Regions from separate parts of the Peribacillus sp. FSL E2-0218 genome, predicted to be linked through region 2. Evidence: riboswitches for the same ligand, from Rfam matches in the RefSeq annotation. Region 2 holds a riboswitch; each other region holds the start of a gene.
What was found. A riboswitch is a leader RNA that binds a small molecule or an ion and turns the genes downstream of it on or off. The one in region 2 is predicted to bind thiamine pyrophosphate.
Positions count from the first base shown of each region.

Region 1: it holds a riboswitch for thiamine pyrophosphate, as region 2 does, so the genes downstream of both, tenA (thiaminase II) here and thiC (phosphomethylpyrimidine synthase ThiC) in region 2, are expected to answer to the same signal.
Region 3: it holds a riboswitch for thiamine pyrophosphate, as region 2 does, so the genes downstream of both, tenA (thiaminase II) here and thiC (phosphomethylpyrimidine synthase ThiC) in region 2, are expected to answer to the same signal.
Region 4: it holds a riboswitch for thiamine pyrophosphate, as region 2 does, so the genes downstream of both, MHI53_RS17770 (ABC transporter substrate-binding protein) here and thiC (phosphomethylpyrimidine synthase ThiC) in region 2, are expected to answer to the same signal.

Region 1 is NZ_CP150304.1:2,263,432-2,269,343, reverse strand. Features, by position in the region: gene MHI53_RS10975 (ATP-binding cassette domain-containing protein) at 1-613, opposite strand, end outside; gene MHI53_RS10970 (ECF transporter S component) at 626-1,210, opposite strand; gene tenA (thiaminase II) at 1,226-1,909, opposite strand; TPP riboswitch at 2,039-2,166, opposite strand; gene MHI53_RS10960 (LacI family DNA-binding transcriptional regulator) at 2,650-3,687, opposite strand; gene MHI53_RS10955 (pullulanase) at 4,350-5,912, opposite strand, start outside.
Region 2 is NZ_CP150304.1:845,947-851,858, reverse strand. Features, by position in the region: gene MHI53_RS04125 (NAD(P)H-quinone oxidoreductase) at 1-44, opposite strand, end outside; gene MHI53_RS04120 (DUF2243 domain-containing protein) at 327-845, shown strand; gene MHI53_RS04115 (cytochrome c oxidase assembly protein) at 883-1,617, shown strand; gene MHI53_RS04110 (carboxymuconolactone decarboxylase family protein) at 1,724-2,089, shown strand; gene thiC (phosphomethylpyrimidine synthase ThiC) at 2,335-4,116, opposite strand; TPP riboswitch at 4,252-4,367, opposite strand; gene MHI53_RS04100 (HAD family hydrolase) at 4,483-5,271, opposite strand; gene MHI53_RS04095 (histidine phosphatase family protein) at 5,417-5,912, opposite strand, start outside.
Region 3 is NZ_CP150304.1:1,442,004-1,447,915, reverse strand. Features, by position in the region: gene MHI53_RS06940 (GDSL-type esterase/lipase family protein) at 120-824, opposite strand; gene MHI53_RS06935 (GNAT family N-acetyltransferase) at 1,042-1,548, shown strand; gene MHI53_RS06930 (aspartyl-phosphate phosphatase Spo0E family protein) at 1,643-1,930, opposite strand; gene MHI53_RS06925 (Fur-regulated basic protein FbpA) at 2,082-2,270, opposite strand; SAM riboswitch class I at 2,432-2,535, opposite strand; TPP riboswitch at 2,685-2,789, shown strand; gene tenA (thiaminase II) at 2,883-3,572, shown strand; gene thiW (energy coupling factor transporter S component ThiW) at 3,585-4,109, shown strand; gene thiD (bifunctional hydroxymethylpyrimidine kinase/phosphomethylpyrimidine kinase) at 4,078-4,884, shown strand; gene thiM (hydroxyethylthiazole kinase) at 4,881-5,702, shown strand; gene thiE (thiamine phosphate synthase) at 5,683-5,912, shown strand, end outside.
Region 4 is NZ_CP150304.1:3,687,261-3,693,172, reverse strand. Features, by position in the region: gene MHI53_RS17785 (amidohydrolase) at 1-238, shown strand, start outside; gene rarD (EamA family transporter RarD) at 286-1,215, shown strand; gene MHI53_RS17775 (protein-glutamine gamma-glutamyltransferase) at 1,275-2,105, opposite strand; TPP riboswitch at 2,333-2,442, shown strand; gene MHI53_RS17770 (ABC transporter substrate-binding protein) at 2,570-3,574, shown strand; gene MHI53_RS17765 (thiamine-binding protein) at 3,586-3,870, shown strand; gene MHI53_RS17760 (ABC transporter permease) at 3,867-4,649, shown strand; gene MHI53_RS17755 (ABC transporter ATP-binding protein) at 4,624-5,376, shown strand; gene MHI53_RS17750 (TatD family hydrolase) at 5,396-5,912, shown strand, end outside.

The sequences.
Region 1 (5,912 bases), 1.4 Mb from region 2:
AAAGCACGATTCGATCAATGAATTCTAAAACATGGTCAGTTTTATGTTCCACTACAATAACCGTTTTACCTCTACCGACTTCCTTCAATAATTCCCACATTTCTTTTGTTCCTTCCGGATCGAGCATGGCAGTCGGTTCATCTAAAAACAGAACTTCTGGTTCAAGGGCCAGTACTGAAGCGATTGCCAGACGCTGTTTCATGCCGCCTGATAATGTATCAATACTTGTATGAATAGCTCTTAAGTTCAATCCAACTTGATGAAGGTGATGTTGGATCTTCTCTTTCATTTCTTGCTTAGGGACGGAAAGATTCTCGAGAACGAAAGCAACTTCCTCATCGGCAAATGGCATGCAAAACTGACTATCAGGATCTTGAAAAACATATCCCCATGAGGAAGGACACTTCAATTTTCCCGCTTTCAACGGCACTTCAATGGAATTCGGAATCAATCCACTTAACACTTGTAAAAGGGTCGACTTTCCACATCCTGATGGTCCCAACAATAACACTTTTTCACCTTTCCCAAATGAGATCGATAGATCCTTGAAGATCATGGACTCATCACCAGGAAATTTCATTCTTAACTTCTCAACAGAAACGATTTGTTCCATACACATCAACCTCTACTTTTGATCCAGCTCTGCATAATCTTTACTAGAAACTGGACGTACAAGATTCGTTACCCCTGTTGTTTCTAAAACCTTAACTAAGTAGTAAGCAGTCACACCGGCAAAGAAAACGGAACCTATGAACCTCGCTATCATGAATAACGATAGATTCCAGGTAGAGAGCGCTCCAATTTCCCCATATGCAAAATCCATGAAGACTGAACCCAAACAAGAAGCGATCGCCGCTAATACAGCCACTGACATATTGAATTTTTTATATCTGAACACCATGAACACCAGCTCCGCGAACAACCCTTGCACGACCCCATATAAGAGGACGGTCAGCCCCCATGGCGAACCTAGAAAGAATTCACCGGAAGCTGCAGCTATCTCCGCCAGAAGTGCCACACCCGGTTTCCGTAAAATTAAAAAGGCTACGGGACCAGCAATAAACCACATTCCATAAATAAGTTGATCTACATGTAACCCCAATGGTTTAGCGAAATAATAAATCGAACCCCAGAGGATATAGATGATCCCAAATGCTACAGCAATCACGATCGTGACTAAAACATCCGTTAATTTCAACCCTTTTTTCATGGTTATTAATCTCCTTTACACTTCTAGTGTTTCCTTATGCACCGGCCATGTTTCCAAATCGTAAGCCATTTCCCAAAATGAATATTCATACTGGCTGCTAAGGATAAAATGCTCTTTCATCCGTTCTCTATCTGCATCCGTTACTTTTTCAGCAATCTCATCAAGCCTCGCAATTTGTTCTTCCACCAAGGTGCGGAACCACTCTCCACCGTACGCCGCTATCCATTCTTGATAAATCGGCTCATCGGGTATGCACCCCTGCAGCTTTTCACCTATTTCATAATACAGCCAATAACACGGCAGGATCGCTGCAATAACATCTCCTAAATGTCCCGAATAAGCCGCACGATACATATGGGAAGTATAGGCATAAGCAGTCGGTGCAGGCTTGAAATCATCCCTTTCTTCTTTTGTGATTCCTAATCTCTCAGAAAAATTCTCATGAAGCTTCAACTCCGCTTCATATGTACCTTGTGCATGGCCGGCAAGCCTGCTGGTTGTATGTAAATCTGGAGCTTTGACTGCCCCTAATGCTTGAACTCTAGCAAAATGTGATAAATAATAAGCATCTTGCAAAACATAAAAACGAAAACATTCCAAACGTAATGTACCATCACCTATTCCTTTAACAAATGGGTGATTAAAACTCGCTTCCCAAATATGATCCACTTCCTGCCGAATTTCCTCTGAAAACTTCATCATCATTTCCTCCAAATTTTTATTTTTTTAAAGACTGAACCGTGAAAGAACCTCCTTTTTTTTGGCAAATAAAAAACCACTTTCTTTGACGTAAGAAAGTGGTTTTACTTGAAATAATACAAAAACGTATTGTTCCAGCCCCCACTTCCCTACGCTGGTATAAACCAGATCAGGTTCTAAGGGTCTTAAAGTCATACTTTAATCTCAGCTTCTCAGGTAAAATAGCTTTTACCAATAAAGCACCCCTAGTGGTACAAATTGTATATATCATGCAGTTGCCTTTATATTAACACGATAAATTAAATTGTCAAACAGATTAGAAAAGTTTTCTGGCCGATACCTTATAAGGTTGGATTGCTAGTTTGCCAAGGTTGGCGGATTACTCGTCAATTTGGACTATTATGGCACTTAAAGATATTTTTGTTAATTCAATGATTTTTGGAGCTGGTTTAGCGATAGTATCTTTATTAGCTGCTGGGTGTATTTGCACCATCTAACTTTAATCAATATTTTTGATATGATCATCTTTCCAAAGCTTCATTTTTTCATGACACGATTTTTGTAGTTTCTTCTTAAATCAATCTGTGTATCAATCATTTCCTCGGTGGTGGCCGTTTTTGTCAATTTCCTTGATTATCATGAAATAAAGAGGTATGGCAACATCCAGCCTTATTGCTGATTTTTTTTTAGAGCTCATGGAAAAGGAATCAAAGCGGATAAGATAGGGCCCCTCCAACAGATCAGCGGCGTGTTGATCTAGGAGGAGCTGTGCTACTCCCTACCATAAATGTAACAGGTAGCGAAATTCGCGATTGTTGTTTGAGACGATTTGCATCTTCTATTTGTAAAAAGAGTAAATCTACGGCTTTTTCACCTTTTTCCCCTACATCCTGTTTGACTGTTGCTAAAGTCGGCGTCATAAAAGTAGAAAAGTAAGATCCATCAAACCCTACTACAGAATAATCGTCAGGAATTTTACAACCTTTTTCGTTCAGGCATTTGTACACCCCTAAGGCGGACACGTCTGAAAAAGAAAGGATGGCAGTGGCATTTGTTTCTGTTATTATCTTTTCAGTCGCTTCAAAACCGCCTTGAGCGGACGTGTCTGATTCGAATATGAGATTTTGGTCAAAGCTGCGATTTTCCTGAAGCGCAGATCGGTATCCACGAAACCGCCGTCCGTTCACAGAGTCCGGCTCCAAGTCCCCAGTGATGAGGGCTATGCGCTGATGACCAAGTGATAACAAATGCTCGGTTGCGACGCGTCCGCCGAATGCGTCATCAATCCCTACTTGAAAAGGAGCCGACTCATCCAAGTAGCTGTCCAAAAACACAATCGGAAGATCCAGCTCTTTCACTTTTGCTACAACTGGCGAATCCGATTTCGCACCTACAAGAATCAGTCCATCCAGGTTCCTTTGAGTTATAAAGGTTGTCAGTTCTTCGGGGGATTCGATTCCCTTAAGGACAATATCAAATGATTTTTCCCTTGCCTTTGATTCAATCCCTGAGACCAACTCCCAATAAAACAGGTTATTCTTAATCCTACCTTCCGGCTGTAAAAGAGAAACGACCACTCCAAATAGGTAGGACTTCCTTGTCCGAAGATTTTTGGCAGCCAGGTTCCCGCTATATTGATAACTGTCGATGACCTCTTTCACACGAAGGGCTGTTTCCACTGATACCCTGCCCTTGGAATTGATCACGTTTGATACGGTAGCGATGGAAACATTCGCCTTCTCCGCGATGAATTTAATGTTGATATTTTCCTGAAGCATCTTCCACCCCTCCGACTTATTAATAAACAAATCGTACCATAATTTTCAAAAAAACGCAGGCAGGTATCTGATCTGCACCCCAATTGTTAGAAAAAAACGTCTATCTATTGGAGGTGCAGTTTCTTTATGGCCAAATTCACACCACAACATTAAATACAAGCTGTACAAAGATATTTTCAAGGTACAGAGAGGGTTAAAAGGATAGCTAAATCCATTGGTGTATTCTCTGGATTTAATTGGAGAAATCATCGCCTGCAATATCCAATCAAGTCCAATTTAACCTTTAGTCTCCCAGATGGTAGACCAGGTCCTTATGCGATTGGAATTGGAAGATTCACGCATCCTTCATTCGGATCAAGTCTGGCATTACCAGATGAAATCAAATTCACATACCTTGAAGACATACGGGATTACACAATGTATGTCTCGGAAGGGAAATTGTCTCGACATCACTGTGATGGAAAACTTCTTCGGCTTATTAAAATCTGAATTACTTTATTTACAGAATTTTATGGAGCATTCCAAAGAAAAACTGGAAAATTACATACATTATTACAATCATCAGTGAATTAAAGTGAAATAAAAAGGCATGAGTCCGGAAGATTTCCGGTTTCATGCCCTCATGGTTGCCTAACTATTCTAACTTTTTGGGTTCATTTCACTTATTTCTGCTTAATCACGACCGTTGTTAAAGGATCGATGGTGATTTGGTTTTTATTCACCGTCAAGCCCGATACTTTCTTGACTTGCTTCCGGCCCGCTTCATCATCATCGACAAGTACCTTACCTTTTCTTAAATCTACATCTAGTGTAAGCGATCTCTGTTTCTCATCGGCGTTGATGAACACATAATAGGTATCTTTTCCTTTTTTTCCTGTGGAAATACTTTTATAGGCCAGGACCAGATCGGTCTCTTCAATCTCAGGTGCGGCAATCATCGTTACATTAGAATCCACGAGAGAGCGAGAACCCAATCGGAACGCATTGGTCGATTTTCTCAGCTCAATTAACCCTTTTGTATATTCCATTGTTTCCTTATGAATCGTATCATTTGTTACAGCCTCCCAATCGAATTGGTTGATTACATCCGTAGAATCGTAGGAATCGTGAATGAAATAAGGGTTTTCAAACGGTTTTCCATTTTCATCAGTCATGTATGTGTACTTCGCCTCTGGCTTCTCTTTATCTTTCCACTGTTTGGTAATTCCATATTCTTGACCTGCGTGAAGGAAGGAGATACCTTGACTTGTTAATACCATGGAATTCCCGATTCTAATACGCTTTTGGATTTCTTCCTCGTGCTTGGCTGGATCTTTTTGAATTGACTGGGCGATCACATCATGTAATGTGAGATTATCATGAGCAGCAATGTACTGCACGACATCACCAGGGTCATCTTCTGACACATTTCCAGGCTGTCCTTTGATATTATTGAAAATGGTTTGGACGTCTCTTGCACCGCCTGTAATAAAACGAGGCTCACCTTCACTACCGTATCCTGATTTCAATTCATTACGGATTTCATCAGAAAAGACAGCAGCTCCATTGGTTTCGTCCATCCAATCCTGATCTGCTGGAGTAACGCTTTCACCTGAACTGCCATCACCGACAAAGGTGCGCCAGCCTTCCCCTAACATTAATATATCCGGGTTCAGCGCTTTCGCTTCCTCGTAAGCCATCTGCACACTTTTGGCATCGAGGTCGCCCATCAAGTCGAAACGAAAGCCATCCACCTTGAACTCATCTACCCAGTATTTGATGGAGTCGATCATCAACTTGCGCGACATGTCATGGGTGGTTCCCACTTTTCCACCGCCATAACCGACCTTCACGTCCCCTTCTTCATCCATAAAGTGGTAATAACCTGGAACTAGGTCTTCAAGGATACTTACTTTGGCTGTGTGATTATAGACAACATCCAAAATTACACCCATTTTACGCTTATGGATTTCTTTTATTAGGTGCTTAAATTCAGCGATCCGCTCTTCAGGATCTTGCGGACGTTCTGAATACATTCCGGATAGAGCAAAATACGAATGTGGGTCATAGCCCCAGTTGTAATTGTTGTCCTGGGCTGAATACTCCATCTCTCGGGTACTGCTGTCCAGTTCATCACCGAAATAATATTTCATCACTGGAAGCAACTGTATATGTGTAACCCCAAGCTCTTTCAAGTAATCTAATTTCTCAACAAAGGCATTGAAGGTACCAAATTGGGAGTCTAA
Region 2 (5,912 bases):
AACTGCTCTGGGCCACCCGGTTTTTTTACCACTACAGCTTTCATGCATCCCACTCCCTTATGATTAAATGGCTTTTCTTCTTTAAAATGGTTTGTCTTGAAGATGGAAACTATGCTACTCCAAAATATATCCACACGCAAATGATTCGGTCCGATCCTGCCAGAATCAAGCCATGAAGATGCCGTTCTATACGTCTCCATAAATAATGAAGCATAAAAGGTCCCTTTACCCTGTCTATTCCTTACAAAACAGGGTAAAGTAAAAGAACCATATTAAGGAAATCGATACACAATAAAGAAATTTAATTAACAGAGGAGGATAACCATATGGAATTCAAACCGAGGAATCAAAAGGATCATTCCATTGCCGAAATACGCTATGCTTACTCGGCCCGCAATTTATGGTCCGGCATTCTTTTTGGCATCGGGCTGATTGCCTTCATCGATGAGGCCATCTTCCATCAACTATTACATTGGCATCACTTCTATGACAAATCCACGTCCAGTATTGGGTTGGTCTCGGACGGCTTGTTTCATGCCCTCAGTTGGTTCGCAACAGTAGGGTCTTTGTTCATGTTTGCCGATCTTCGTCGCCGAAAAGGTTTATGGCTGAAAAGGTGGGCCGGGGGCGTATTGCTTGGGGCAGGCTTCTTTCAATTGTATGACGGCATCGTCCAGCACAAGCTCATGCGTCTCCATCAGATTCGTTACAATGTCGATATTCGCCCTTATGACTTGATTTGGAACATCGCAGCGTCTGCAATGATTTTGTTCGGCCTTGTCTTGATCATCCGGACACGGCGCAGCTTACTTAATGTGAAAGCGGACAACCATCATGCACAGTGACGGACATCTTCATGATGGCGGCGCTTGGTTTGAACCGATGCTGTTGGGATCATTCGCACTAGTTATCTTGATATATATAGGAGCTGCCTTATATTCAGGACGCCGATATAAAAAATGGCCATTATCGCGCACGTTGTTTTGGATTCTTGGCGTCATGAGTGCAGCCTCTGCAATAGTCGGCCCCATAGCCGCTCGGGCACATATGGACTTTACGGCACACATGGTCGGCCATTTATTGCTTGGAATGCTTGCACCCATTCTCTTGGTACTCGCCGCCCCCATTACACTTGCTCTTAGAACGTTGGATGTGCAATCGGCCCGCCGCCTATCTAGATTGTTGAAAAGCTGGCCATTGCGGATTATAAGCCACCCCATCTCTGCGTCCATTCTCAATATTGGCGGGCTATGGATCCTCTATACGACTGGCCTGTATGGGGCGATGCAGCACAATATCACGCTGCACGCATTGGTGCATTTCCATGTATTCGCAGCGGGCTATTTATTCACTGCCTCCATGATTTACATCGATCCGGCACCGCACCCGCTCACCTTCAAGTTCCGGATGATCGTGTTTGCCCTTTCATTGGCCGGACATGATATCCTTTCTAAATACATATATGCCCATCCACCTAGCGGAGTCATGAAGGAACAGGCAGAGAGTGGCGGAATGTTAATGTACTATGCAGGTGATGCCGTTGACCTTGTGCTTATCTGCATCCTTTGCTGCCAATGGTTCAAAGCTGCCCGTCCGAAGGAATCAATTGCCATTTAGCGACAAAAAGATCAATAATAAACTCCGATGTTTCTTGATTAATCAGGCTCCATTTGGCTCATACTAATTTTTGATGAATTAAACTTAGGATGGAGCTGAATGGAAAATGGAATTTGAAGCAAAGAATTCTACTGAAAATGCTCTTCATGATTATAAGGCTGGAATTGGTGCCTTTACGGAGAAAATGCCCGACCTTGCCGAGAAATTCAATTCCTTTACGGAAGAGTGCTTTAAAGAAGGTCAATTGACCAAAAAGGAAAAACAGCTTATCGCATTGGGAATCAGTTTGTACTCACAAGATGAATACTGCATCATCTATCATACTAAAGGGTGCCTGGATCAAGGCTGTTCGGAACAGGAAATCCTTGAAGCCGTTGGTGTTACAGCGGCATTCGGCGGAGGTGCGACCATGAGTCAGGCAGTGACCCTCGTCCAGGAGTGCATCCAGGAAATCAATCAGATGAAACAATAATAAAGATAGGGATAGGACTGGTCCTATCCCTTTTCCTTTCCCAATGAATAATCTCTACCAATGCAGACTTTCGATTAAGTGACATTTTATGCATTTTTGTATATAGTCTTTTTTTTCAAATTCATGCGTGCAATTTTCCCGAAGCATGTTCAGCTCTTTCTTCAGTTGCTCCAATTTTGCTTCCAGTACTTTCATTTCACCTTTTATTTGGATGACCCGATTCAGCGAATTCTGCCTCTCACCAATCATTGATAGATGGTTCCATCCGTTTTCCTGAACTCATTCGCTTTTTCTTTTAGTCCTTCGCCAATTACGGTTTCAAAACCGAGCCCCTTTTCTTTCGCTAAATCACGTATGTCCTGAGAAATTCTCATACTGCAGAATTTAGGTCCGCACATGGAGCAGAAGTGTGCCGTTTTGGCACCTTCAGCCGGCAGAGTTTCATCATGGTATTCGACAGCTCTTTCGGGATCGAGGGAAAGGTTGAATTGATCTCTCCACCGAAATTCGAACCTAGCCTTGGAGAGGGCATCGTCACGTTTTCGTGCATGCGGATGGCCCTTTGCAAGGTCAGCTGCGTGGGCGGCAATTTTGTAAGTAATGACACCGACTCGAACATCTTCCTTGTTCGGAAGGCCCAGATGCTCTTTAGGTGTTACGTAACAGAGCATGGCCGTTCCAAACCAGCCAATCATTGCAGCACCAATCGCCGATGTAATGTGATCGTAGCCAGGAGCTATGTCTGTTGTCAAAGGCCCTAAAGTATAGAACGGGGCTTCTTGACACACTTCCAGCTGCTTATCCATGTTTTCCTTGATCAAATGCATCGGCACATGTCCAGGACCTTCCACCATGACTTGAACATCATGCTTCCAAGCGATCTTCGTCAATTCCCCCAATGTTTCCAATTCTGCAAATTGTGCTTCATCGTTCGCATCTGCAATCGATCCGGGACGAAGCCCGTCTCCCAATGAGAATGAGATATCATATGCCTTCATGATTTTACAAATCTCTTCAAAATGAGTATAGAGAAAGCTTTCTTTGTGATGGGCCAGGCACCATCGAGCCATGATCGACCCGCCTCTGGATACGATCCCCGTTACCCGCTTTGCCGTTAGGGGGATATACCGCAAAAGCACACCAGCATGTATGGTGAAGTAATCGACTCCCTGCTCAGCCTGCTCGATTAACGTGTCCCGAAAGACCTCCCAATTTAAGTCTTCTGCAATTCCATTCACTTTTTCCAACGCTTGATAGATCGGGACCGTTCCAACTGGCACCGGCGAATTCCTGATGATCCATTCCCGTGTCGTATGGATATTCTTCCCTGTGGAAAGGTCCATGATGTTGTCTGCTCCCCACCTGGTCGCCCAAGTCATTTTCTCCACCTCGGCTTCAATCGATGAGCTGACGGCCGAGTTTCCAATATTGGCATTTATTTTCACGTGAAAATTACGTCCGATGATCATCGGCTCGCTTTCAGGGTGGTTAATATTTGCAGGAATGATCGCCCTTCCGCTCGCTACCTCTTCTCTCACGAACTCGGGGTCGACATTTTCCCTAATCGCGATGAACTCCATTTCAGGTGTAATGAGGCCTTTGCGTGCATAATGGAGCTGGGTAATATTTTTCCCCACCTTCGCCCGTAACGGATTCCGTTTCAATCCTGGAAAGATATCGGCATTGGATTGTGACCCTGTTTTTTTGTATCCATTATCCTCGGGTTTTATTTCCCGTCCATCATAGGCCTCGACGTCTTCACGCTCCAGGACCCAGCTGCGTCTGATCGGGTCGAGGCCTTTATGAATATCCACCGGATATGCCGTATCCGTATAGGGACCGCTCGTGTCATACACCCGTAAAGGCGGATTTCCCTCCTCACCGAAGGTCCCGGTAGTCGGACTTAGCGTAATTTCACGCATTGGTACTTTAATATCCGGTCTGGATCCCTCTACATACACTTTTTTACTTCCTGCAAAACTGGACATAATCGAAACGTTCAAGTCGTTTACTGAATTACCCATCATGATTTCATTTCTCCTTTTTAATTGATTTAAAAAGGACAAAATCCAATTCATTTTCGCACGAAAAAGCCAGATCTCCGATTCAAGACCTGGCTGACGTTAGTATGACTACAGAAATGACCCCATGTATCGTCATTGCTTAGTAGATTCTAACTTCCCCACGCTGGTATGAACCAGATCAGGTCCTGAGGGTTAAGAAGCTTTACGCGCTTCTCTCTCAGCCCAACGTTTATTGGACACCCCTAGTCTGAACAATATAATCGAACACAGGGTAACTATATCTCACCCGTTTCATTCTGTAAATCATTTTAAAGTCCTAATATTTCTATCATCCGCTCCCTGAATCATTAAGCAATCGAGATCAATGACTTAATCTTCCAGGCTCTCAAGAATAGGGAAGATCTCCTTCAAATGCTTGATTTCATAGGTTGGAACCACCTCAGTCCGTTCCTTATCCTCGCGATTTATCCAGACCGACTTTATACCCACTCTCGATGCCCCGAGGATGTCCGTCATCAAATTATCGCCGACCATCAATACTTCATCTTTATCCAGCTCCATGATTTTCAAAGCATGCTCAAAAATGGACGCATCCGGTTTACCGCGGCCAAACGCTCCTGAGATGACGATTCGATCAAAATAAGGGACCAGTTCCGGTGTGATTTCAAGTTTGGTATTCTGCAGTTCTGGTGAACCATTCGTCAGCAAAAGTAATTTGTACTTCCCCTTCAATTCATCCAGAACTTGGAAGGACTCTTCGTAGATAAACGGTTTTTTACGCCTTTCCGCTGGAAAACGTTCTGCCAGTTCAAGGCCGAATTCAGGGTCATCGATACCTAATGACTTCAAGCCCCTCGTCCAAGCTTCACTGCGATAAGCCGGTACAATCTCCGCCATCTTCCGGAATTGCTCATGATCATCGTTAAAATTTCCCCACAGTCCTTCAAAAGGGTTGATTCCGATCATTTGTGTAAATGCATATGTATCGTAAGAAGAGTAAAGCTCACGCGCTTCCTTTCGCACCGCGTCTTCAAGCTCGCCGACATTTAAATCATATTTCTCCCTAGCCGCTTCGCATGTGGCAACAAAAGCCTCTTTCACGCTTTTCTGATCCCATAGTAATGTATCATCCAAATCAAAAAAAACTGCCTTAATCAAAATATCCGACCTCTTTCCCCATTATGGAATTCGCTAAAATTACATTAGTACAATCATAAACTACAATCATGGGGAAATGAATAATTATTCGGAAAATGACAGTAACTTTCTGCTTTCCTGGTTGAGAAGCTTAAATGCTCATTCATCACCTTTCGAAAACATACAGCCTTCCATTGCTGGCAAGCTTGAATTGGGGACCGCCGAACCCCCGTCTTATCAACTCTTTCCTTAAAAAGACCATAAGTGCGGCATGACTCACGATCAAGACATCCCTTTCCCCCTTCGCAAAGATCTCGTCCAATGCTTTATTGATCCTCCGCTTTGCACGCTTTATTTCCGCTCTCGTTTGCTTGTTCATGACAGAGCAGCAGCGAATCCAAATGGCCCAAAGGATGAACGGCAGCTTCAACTCCCCTTTTAGGGGTGGGGAAGGGATTTCCCGCAGTTCTTCCATAAAATGAATCGTGCCAGGGAAAATATGTTCCGCTGTCTTGACCGCTCTCGGCATATCGCTGCAATAGCATTCCTCCCACTCCGCCTGACCTAATGAAGTCGATCCATAAATGATATCCGCAGCATCATAGTCGATGAACCACTGCTTCATGTCATCCGCCGACACGGATCTCCCGGTCGGGAATTCA
Region 3 (5,912 bases), 600 kb from region 2:
ATAATTGTACTTATGAAACGAAAAGATTTGATAAAAAGGAGAGTAAAATACCTCTTACATGTTCATTCGTTGTTTAACAGGTAAGGGGCAGTTTAGAGTTTGTCTACATTCCATGGCTATCATTTGAAGTCGTAGCTTGCCAGTATCCGATTTGTGATGAGCCTATATCCTTTTTCATTGGGGTGAATTTCATCACTGAAATAATCGGCTTTCTTTTTCTTTTTAAACAAATCATCGGTGGGAATGAATACCATCCTTTCGTCCTTTTTCACTACATCCTTGATTGATTGGTTATAATCCTGAATGTGCTTTTCGATCTTTCGGTTGCCAATGATCGGGTTATACAGGCCCACTACCAGGATATCGGCCTTATCATTTTCCTTTAAAAGTGTTTCCGTGATCCGTTTTAGATGCCTGATGTATTCCCGCTTGCCCTCGTCGATTTTCCGATCGTTTATTTCGGTCAAGTCGCCGCCGTTACTATTGATGAAGTCATTCGTGCCGATATAGACGATGAAAGTGTCCGCTTTATCGAGTTTTGTATGGATTCGGTAATCATCGAGCTGTTCGAGGACGCCATCCGTTTCCTGCCCTTTAATCCCATAATTCCAAAAGCTGACTTTTTGATCCGACTCAGGATTGTTTAGTTCTTCCCTTAAGCCTTTTACATAGCCTTCCCCATGCTTATCTCCCTTACCGTATGTTAAAGAATCGCCAAAAGCCATGACCCGCTGTACACGGTTCGACGCCCCAGCCTGCTGAAATTCATATACGACAAAACAAATAATGAGGACAATCATTAATAATCCAGTTAATTTTTTCATTCGTTTCTCCTTTTGTTTTATATCTAAGAAGCATTTTATATGTTACATACCCAAAAATGAGCATAAGTAACAATTAAAATGAATTGGCAGATAATGAGGAGAAGGTGTATGATAATATAAAACTTTCAGATGATTTGGTTATGTCCACAATTCACTATCAAATTATGCAATAGGAACTTCTGGATGTTAATAAAAGGAATGGATTGGAGAGTTTATGATGAACGAGTACATACAATTCAGAGAGGCTGAATTATCGGATTTGCCTAAAATTGTGGAAATTTACAATTCCACAATTGCCTCCAGAATGGTCACCGCAGATACGGACCCGATATCTGTACAATCGAGGGTTAAATGGTTTGAGGAGCATAATTCAGAAAGCAGACCGCTATATATCATTACTTTTGAAGGACAAACCGCAGGATGGATGAGCTTTCAATCTTTCTATGGAAGGCCCGCCTACAATGCTACGGCGGAAATCAGCATCTATATCGATGATTATTTCCGGGGAAAAGGAATCGGAAAGGTTTCGATTCAACAGGCGATTGAAGTAAGCCCAAAATTAGGGGTGAAGACTCTATTAGGTTTCATATTTGCTCATAATTTACCTAGCATGAAGCTTTTCTCCAAATTTGGTTTTGAAGAATGGGCGCACTTACCGCAAGTTGCCGAGCTCGATGGCGTTGAACGGGATTTGGTCATCCTTGGTAAACGTATAGAAGCATGATTATTCAAAAGCTATTGCTTTCAGCAATAGTTTTTTTGTTTACACGGAAAACTCCACCATCATGTGTATACCAGATTCACGAATTCAAGAAAACCTAGGAATTTCCTGAATATTCAGCTTTCCTATTCTTCGTTAACGCGTTTAAAAGGATATCCAATTCTTGACTAGCTTGAATCGTCAGAAGACTGTTTATACCAAAAATATTTGCCAACTCCATCATCTCTTGTCTCTTCTCTTCTATTCTTTCAGGGGTAACCTTTTTGGAAAGCAATTTATATACACCTCCCATATATTCAATATTTTTACACTTTCCATCATAATGAAACTCGTAGTTAAAATCAACTATTTTCGAGTGGTAAAAATGTGTTATTTTAGCGGTCAAATGTGACAAAACTCCTATAATATCCTTAAAATATGTATTTTTTGTGACAACAATCTTTCCATATAAAAAAGCATTCACCACTGTACACTGCGAATGCTTCCTTCTATACTTCTATATACATGATCTTTATTGAATGATCGCCTGCTTCTTGCTATGTCATCCATTCTGTAGGAGACTCGCTATCAGACCTATTTATAACGATCTTATATTCATCTTCCAATACTTTTAAAGGGGCATCATAAAGGTGCCTTTCATCAGAGGTTTTGTATACACCCTTCGCCAATAGCTCTTCTATCAGCAACGCCTTCCTCTGTTCGATCCACTTAAATACTTCTGCCATATTAATGGCTCCTTTCCTTGTCAGCTTAAAGCCTAAGCTACCTTAACAAGTTTCAATTTCACCAAATTATATATACCTTTTCTATTATGTCCTTAAACACTATTTTACAAAAATAAAAGCCTCTTCAATTAAAGAAGAGGCTGACAGGGTCCGGACGGCTCTTCTTATCTTCCAAGCGATCGCTTGTTGGATGTAGCACAGTTCCCATATGGGTCTGCTGCCGAGGTTTCATAGGGCCAAGTCCCTCCACCTCTCTGGATAAGAATTCAATTATATAAATGATGTGAACATTATCTTATCCCAATAATTCACAAAAGTCAATTGCCTCGTTCCCCTTTTTTCCACTCTCTTCCCTTTCAAAGGCGGGTTGCATTTTCTTGGCTTTCTGATATGATGGCAGTAATTACATACAATGCACACCACTAGGGGAGTCTTGTCAAGACTGAGATGGAAGTAATTTCCGGACCCTTTGAACCTGAACCGGCTCATACCGGCGGAGGAAAGTGGATGAGATCGCCCATTCCGGCTATATCCATCTGCCCCGTTCCGTTATTCAGGAACGGGGGTTTTTTATTGGCCCTAAATAATCTTTCCATATAAAGGGGGATGAACATGAAAAATATTAAAACAGAAACCTTCAGTGACAGACTTCATGCACGCGCAAAGGAAATTTGGGAAAGGAACCATTCACATCCCTTTGTCCAAGCTATCGGAACCGGAACGCTTCCTGAACATAAGTTTGCTTATTACTTGAAGCAGGACTATATCTATTTGATGGATTATTCCAAGCTTTTCGCTTTAGGTGTCATTAAAGCGCATAATGTTGAAACCATGGCAAAGTTTGCGGAAATCTTGAATGAAACGATACAGGTCGAAATGGATATCCATAGGCATTATGCCTTGGAGTTCGGAATTACTTCACAGCAATTGGAAGATACGGAACCTACTCCCACTACCCTTGCCTATTCGGGTTACATGCTGAATGCTGCTCAACATGGTACTTTGGCAGATTTAATCGCCTGTCTTCTCCCTTGTGCCTGGGATTATTATGAAATCGGTCTGCTTTTAAAAGAACGAAATGGCAAGAATTTGGATAACAACCCCTATGCAAAATGGATTGAATCCTATTCCTCCCCAGAATTCGGTGAAGCACATAAGTGGCTGATTGCTTTATTGGAGGAATTGACGGAAGGGATGCCTGAAAAAGAACTGCAGAGACTGGAAAAGCACTTCTTGGTGACCTCCCGCTACGAATATTTATTCTGGGACATGGTTCAAAATGAGCAGGATTGGCCCTTGTAGGTCGTAGACATGATGATCAACACAATCAGAAAAATGACGTTGACGGCAATGATCACAGCCATAACGACTATAACCAGTTCCTTTATATTCATCCCGGTAGGATTTGTGAAAGCTTTTCCGATTCAGCACCTGGCCAATGTCCTGACAGCTGTTTTACTCGGCCCTGCCTATGCGGTTACGCAAGCTTTCCTCGTTTCCTTGTTGAGAAATATATCTGGTACGGGATCACTTTTCGCCTTTCCTGGCAGTATGATCGGTGCACTGCTGGCTGCGTTCCTTTACCGTAAAACCAAGCGATTGACTTTCGCCTGTCTAGGGGAAGTGACGGGGACCGGCCTTCTAGGTTCGCTTGCCTGTTATCCGATCGCGGTACTCCTCTTAGGGGAAAAAGCAGCTCTTTTTGGCATTATGCCAGCTTTTATGCTTAGTTCAATGGCAGGTGCCATTTTCGCTTTCATTTTACTGAAAATATTATTGAAAAATACTTATGTGAAGGGGTTTTTCCATGAAAAAAGCATTAACCATCGCAGGCTCTGACTCAGGGGGCGGCGCAGGGATACAAGCCGATATCAAAACATTTTCTGCACATGGGATCTTCGGGATGTCCGTCATCACGGCCGTCACTGCACAAAACACAAAGGAAGTTCGTTCCGTTCAGGCGATCGACACGGATATCATCACTGATCAAATGGCTGCCGTTTTCGAAGATATACACGTCGATGCAGTAAAAATCGGCATGCTTGGTTCAAAAGAAATCGTCGAAACAGTCGCTGAAGCTCTTAATACCTACTTACCGGCCATCGTCATCCTTGACCCAGTCATGATTTCCAAAAGCGGCCACCATTTGCTGGACGGAAAAGCCGTTACTGCCCTAAAAACGAACTTGCTCCCGCTTGCAACGCTCATCACCCCTAATGTACCGGAGGCGGAGGTACTTACTGGTTTATCGATTCGAACGGAGCAAGACTTTTACAAGGCTTGTTTATCCTTGATTGAATTGGGTTCCAATGCCGTTTTACTTAAAGGGGGGCATGCAGAGGGAAACCCAAACGACCTCTTTTATGATGGAAAGAACTTTCACTGGATAAAAGGAGAAAGAATCCATACGAAAAACACTCACGGGACTGGCTGTACCCTCTCCTCCGCCATTGCATCCAACTTGGCTAATGGACAATCGCTGCAAGAGTCGATCGTGCAGGCCAAGCTGTATATCTCCGAAGCGATACGGAATAGTTTTTCAATAGGAGGGGGACATGGGCCTGTCCATCATTTTCATTCATTTTCAAAAAAAGAACGGAGTGAATCCATATGAATATAAAGTTTTCGGCAGCTGACTTGTTTGAAAAGGTAAAAGAAAGAAAACCACTTGTACACCAAATCACCAACTTTGTTACGGTCAACGATTGTGCAAATGCCACGCTTGCCATCGGTGGATCACCTGTGATGACATCCAGTCCCAAGGAAGTCGAAGCGATGGTCAAGTTGGCGGATGCACTTGTCCTGAATTTCGGTACGATTGATGAAAAATCCCTGGAAGCCATGGAGATAGCCGGTAGGACGGCAAACTCCAGAAATATCCCGGTCATTTTGGATCCTGTGGGAGTCGGCGCCACACCGTATCGAACAGAGAAAGCCAGTGAGCTTCTAAAGAAGGTCTCCTTCCAGATCATCCGCGGTAATGCGAGCGAGATTCACCGTTTGATCGGCGGCGATATCGTTACACGGGGAGTCGACTCAGAGGAACTGGCGATTAGCAATGAGGCTCTTGCTGCAGCTGCGGCAAAGGAGTTGAATAGTGTCGTCGTGGTCAGCGGGGCTATCGACGCTGTTAGTAACGGGAAGCACACATCCCTCATTGATAACGGGAACGTTCTATTAACGAATGTAACAGGCACGGGATGTATGGCCACCGCACTTATCGGCGCCTTTTCCGGAATCACGGACGACTATTATGCTGCAGCAGTTGCCGGAATCTCGACGATGAGCATTTCAGGGGAGATCGCTGCTGAAACCTTGCAAAAGCATGAAGGCACAGGAACCTTTCGGGTGCGCTTAATTGACGCAATATCAAGAATGGATAAGGAAATGTGGATGAATGAGGTGAAAATGAATGAAAAAATCACACATTGATTTAAGCCTATATTTAGTTACGGAAGAGTCGATAGATATTGTAAACTTGACCAAAATCATCTCGGAATCGATTGCTGGTGGCGTTTCGGCTGTACAACTTAGGGAGAAGAACAATTCATCCCTGTCCTTTTATAGAAAAGCTGCGGCCTTAAAGCAGGTATTGAACGAATTGTCCACTCCCCTGATCATTAATGACCGGGTGGATATAGC
Region 4 (5,912 bases), 2.3 Mb from region 2:
CGTTTTTGAGGCATTTTCTCTATATACGAAAGGGAGTGCCGCGGCTATAGGCCAGGGAAAGCGGCGCGGTATGATCTTCAAAGGGTATGATGCCGACTTTACCGTATTTGATTTGGATGTCTTTGCAGTGAAGCCTGATGATCTCCTAACAGCTCAAGCGGTCATGACGGTCATTGATGGCAGGATCATGTATGATGAAAATAACAGTTGCAAAACGAGTCATCGGAATGCAGAATAGGTAGATGGTTTTAAAAGATCAAGGAATGAATGGAAAGAAGGCAGGTTATGAAAGTGAATGAACAAAAAGAAGGAGCGATCTATGCCGCTCTTTCTTATATGATGTGGGGAATTGTTCCGGTGTACTGGAAATTCCTCCAGGGGGTCGGTGCAACAGAGATACTGGCGCAAAGGGTATTATGGTCTTTCGTCTTCATGCTGGTATTATTGATGTTCATGAAAAAATGGCAAGCGTTTCTTGACTATGTCAAGAATATAGTTCGTAACCCTAAACTCTTTATAGCTTTACTTACAGCGTCACTGCTCGTTACAGCTAACTGGGGAGTATTCATCTGGGCCGTTAACTCCGGCCGGATTCTCGACACCAGCCTTGGCTATTATATCAATCCGCTAGTCAGCGTCCTCTTGGGCGTGATCGTCTTAAAGGAAAAATTGAGCGGAGCGCAAATCATGTCGTTCGCGCTTGCCGGAATCGGTGTTTTGATCCTTGGGATTCATTTTGGCACCATTCCCTGGGTCTCCCTTGTCTTGGCGATGACCTTTGGATTGTATGGATTGGCGAAAAAAATGATCAAGGCCGAATCGGCGATCGGGCTGACGCTAGAAACGATGATGGTGACGCCCCTCGCCCTTGGTTACCTGATATACTTATCGGCCCAGGCAGACATGAAATTCTTTACAGCGGGGAGCACAGGCTTGCTGTTGGTTGGCGGCGGGATCGTCACGGCGCTACCTCTTTTATATTTTGCAAAAGGAGCAGAAAAGATCCCGCTTTCGATGCTTGGCATTTTTCAATATATCGCTCCGACCTTATCTTTACTGATCGGTGTATTCGTCTATCATGAAAGTTTTACGAAAGCACATCTTTTAGCCTTTTTGTTCATATGGTCAGCTTTGGCCGTTTATACGCTCTCCATCACGAAATGGGGGCAGGCAAGCGCCCGCAGGTTCAAAGGCAAGAGGAATATGGGTGCATGAATGAAAAAGATGCTTGGCGGAGCTTTTCCTCCAAGCATTTTTTTATGCAGGGCCATGCATCAGGATAGGTGAAACGTCGAACCTATTTCAGAAACGATCAAATCAGGGAGGCTCTCGAGTCGGGGGACCTGTTCTTTGCGGATGGGATAGGGTTGGACCGTGTCAAAATAATAGGAACTGTCAAGGCTAACGATATGGTCTGTCAGGTAGGCCGATATGGTTGCATTCGATTTTCTATTATCGTTTAACTCATCAATGATTCCTTTAGAATTGGTAATGCCGATCCCGTGGCCAAAAAAGAGATTTTTCCCTAATAATATCGCATTTTCCCCTTGCCATTCAGGCGTTTTTTCATCATGTTCCGGGTTTTTGAAATACACGCAGTCCCCTGGTAAATAATCGGTGCCGCGGTGAACGAGCAGGATCATATTCGTTGGGGGATGCCAGTCATATAGCACGAGGTCTGAAAAAAGATAGTCAAACTTCCGCGGGCCGATTACATCCATGATCCCCATTAAGAACGTGACGACTATTGCTGTCCCGCATTCGAAAGCATATAGCGTTCCACTTTGGAAAATATCTGCAATGGCAACATGGGGGGGAATTCCTGGCTGGAGGGTGAAGGTGCCATCCTTTGCGAGGTGCCAATATCGTTGATTTGTTTCCGATTCATCGAGTGTAGCAAATTCTGCACCGCTTTTATCTAATGAAATGGCTGCCTCCATGACTCGAAGCCTCAATTGAATGTCGAAATTAAGTTCCTCCAAGTTCCGGTATTCAAAAACGGTCGCATATCCCGCCAGCAATTGTAGCAGTTCCAGCGCCTTGGCAGATGGTATACCTGGCTGGAGTTGACTGATATCTAACCATTTGTGATTAATCTTGATCATGATCATATCCACCTTTTGCTTATGAGTTATGAATCTGGTACATGGAAATGTCTGCAGGTCATGGTCATTATATGATTATCCGCATGGAAGTGATTATGTGAAGGAGGAAAAGTGCCGGTAATGAAGCGTGTTTCGGATGGCAGGTGTAGGGGATTTTTTAACGGAAGCAAATTAGTTTTCCCTTTTCGCGATGAATTGATATAATGATAGAGAAAAGTCCATATGTGCGAGAAATGTAGGGGAGCCAGTAATGCTGGCTGAGATTGCGTCCTTTAGATGCTGACTCTTTGAACCTGATCTGGATGGTGCCAGCGGAGGGAACATATTATGACAGATTTTCCGTTTTGTATGTTAACGTCCGAATTCATCTTCGGGCGTTTTTTGTTTTATGATTGGCAAAATGCACCTGGCGCCCTTAATATTCCTGCATGTGGATCTTATACGATGAGTAGGAGGATACCCGCTTGAATAAATTTTTGCCATTGCTGACTTCGTTGTTCCTTTTAGCTGGATGTGGCGCCGGCGGAACGAACGAAAAAGATGAAGCAACAAAAAAGGAAGATAATGAAGGAATGAAAAAAGTATCGGTCGTTCTCGATTGGACACCGAATACAAACCATACAGGATTGTATGTAGCCAAGGAAAAGGGGTATTTTAAAGAACAAGGATTGGATGTCGATATCATCATGCCAGGTGAAGCCGGTGCGGATAAGCTGGTGGCCTCCGGGAAATCAGAATTTGGCGTAAGCTACCAGGAAGGCATTACCCAGGCCCGCGTCCAAGGTGTGCCGATCGTTTCACTGGCTGCAGTCATCCAGCATAATACCTCTGGATTCGCATCTCCAGCGGATAAAAACATTAAATCCCCTAAGGATTTTGAAGGGAAAACATATGGTGGCTGGGGGTCACCGGTAGAAAAGGCCATCATGGATTCGCTCATGAAAAAAGTAAATGCGGATGTAAATAAAGTCGATATCGTCAATACAGGGGATGCTGATTTTTTCACCTCAGTTAAAAGGGATGTAGACTTCGCCTGGATTTATTATGGGTGGACAGGTGTCGAGGCCGAGCTGAGAAATGAAAAGCTGAATATGATTTACTTGACCGATTACTCGGATAAGCTCGATTACTATACGCCTGTTCTGACAACGAACGAAAAGCTGATCAAAGAAGATCCAGAAACGGTTAAGGCATTCGTTCATGCAGCTTCTGAAGGGTATCAGTTTGCGATTGATGATCCCGATGCGGCAGCGGACATTTTAATGAAGGCCGCTCCGGACCTGGATGCCAAACTAGTGAGGAAGAGCCAGGCGTGGCTTGCGGATAAATATCAGGATGATGCTCCGCGCTGGGGTGAACAAAAGCTTGATATATGGAAGAATTACAGTGATTGGATGAGAGAAAATAAGCTTCTTGAAGGTGATTTTAAACCTGAAGAGGCGTTTACCAACGAATTTTTACCTAATTAGGAGGAAAAAAAATGGCCAGTTCTTTAATCAGTATACAAATTATTCCTAAAGGTGAAAATGTCATTCCTTTAGTCGATGAAGCAATCAAGATCATAGATGAATCAGGTGTCAAATACGAGGTTCACCCCCTGGAAACAACCATGGAGGGCGAGCTTTCCCAGCTATTTGCGGTGATAGAAAAAATGAATCAAAGAATGATTGAACTAGGTTCGCCGAATGTCATTTCCCAAGTCAAAATATTATATCAGCCGAGCGGGATCACGATGGATACGTTGACGGAGAAGTATCGGGCATGATCGGAAGAAGGATTTGGAAGAAGGGGGCTCCCTTCTTTCTTTTAGTATTGCTGCTGATCGCATGGGAGTCAGCGACAGCGATATTGAAAATCGAAAAATGGCTGCTTCCTGCTCCATCTGCCATTTTCATTGAAGGAATCGAGTCTTTTCATAATCTATTGGGACACCTATTATCAACGACCGAGCTTGCGATATCCGGTTTTTTAATTGGAAGCTGTATCGGCTTATTGATTGCTGCGGCCTTACATCTGTTTTCAGGTGTGAAAGATGCCGTCTATCCCTTGCTCATTTTGTCACAGAATATTCCCATCATCGTGCTGGCACCGCTTTTAGTGATCTGGTTTGGCTTTGGGATGCTGCCTAAGCTCATCGTCATTTCGCTTGTATGCTTTTTTCCGGTTGCCGTTGCCTCATTGGATGGCCTGCGCCAGACACCGTATGAACTCAAGCATTATTTTAAGATGATGGGAGCGGGAAACAGACAGTTGTTTTGGAAGCTCGAACTTCCCCACTCGATTCCGTCCATTTTCTCCGGCCTCAAAATCTCGGCGACCTATAGTGTAATGGGTGCAGTCATTTCGGAGTGGCTCGGGGCGAAATCCGGGATTGGCGTATATATGACACTCGCCTCCTCGGCGTTCAGGACCGATCGGGTGTTTGTAGCCATTTTCATCATTATGGGAATGAGCCTGCTCTTTTTTGGAATCATCACCCTACTGGAGAGGTACCTTGTTTCATGGAAGCGGAAGGAGGATGAAAAGCATGCATCTGGAAATTAAAGACGTTTCCTATTCCTTTGATGGTAAACAGAATATTTTAGAGAAGCTGAATGTTCATGTGGGGGAAGGGGAATTCGTCACGATCCTTGGACCATCCGGCAGTGGAAAAAGTACATTGTTTCACTTGACCGGCGGCATTTTGAAGCCGGACCATGGCGACATTTTACTCGACGGAAAGAAAATAAATGGCTTAAAAGGCCATATAAGCTATATGCCCCAACAGCCCTCGCTATTACCTTGGAGAACGGTTATGGAAAATGTCCTGCTAGGAAGTGAACTTGCCGGGGTTAAAGACAAAAAAAGAGCCAAGGCCTTGTTGATCAAAGCAGGGTTGGGAGAGTATGAACAAGCATATCCGCACGAATTATCCGGCGGCATGAAGCAAAGGGCCGCATTTATCCGAAGCATCTTGAGCCCTCAGGATTTAATGTGCCTTGACGAACCCTTTTCCGCTTTGGATGAACTGACTAGGGTGCAGATGCAAAAATGGCTGATGTCATTTTGGGAGGAATATCGGCGGTCGGTGCTTTTCGTTACACATAGCATCGATGAAGCGGTGTTCCTTTCCGATAGGATATACGTGTTATCATCCAAACCGGCATCTGTCATCAAGGAGGTTGTCGTTCCATTTTCAAGGCCAAGGAGGGAAGAACAGCTTCTCAGTGATGAATTCTTTCAGTTGAAACGGGAATTATATGCCGCACTGAAGCCAACCTTCACTACATAAGCCAAGGAGGGTATGAAGCATGAAAATCATCGACAGCCATATCCATTTTGATCAATATGATGGAAGGGGGCAGGAGCAAATACTCGCGGATATGGAAAAGGTGCAGGTGGAGTCACTGCTGACGGTTTCCATGGATTTGGAATCTTCCATCATAAATGACCAGCTATCACGCAAAGATTCACGAATTAAGCCAGCCTTCGGGTTTCATCCCGAACAGCCCCTTCCTAGTGAACAGGAAATGATGGAATTATTGAATTGGATGCAGGCACACCAGCACAATATGGTGGCTGTAGGGGAGATTGGGCTTCCCTTTTACTTAAGGCAGGAAAATCACGCTATCGAGTTGGCAGGATACATAAAGATATTGGATAGACTTCTTGCTTTTGCAAAAGAAATCGATAAACCGGTAATCCTTCATGCCGTATATGAGGATGCTCCCATCGTATGCGACCTATTGGAGAAGCACGATATCAGAAAGGCACATTTTCATTGGTTTAAAGGCGATGGCCAAACGATTGCTAGGATGATCCGAAATG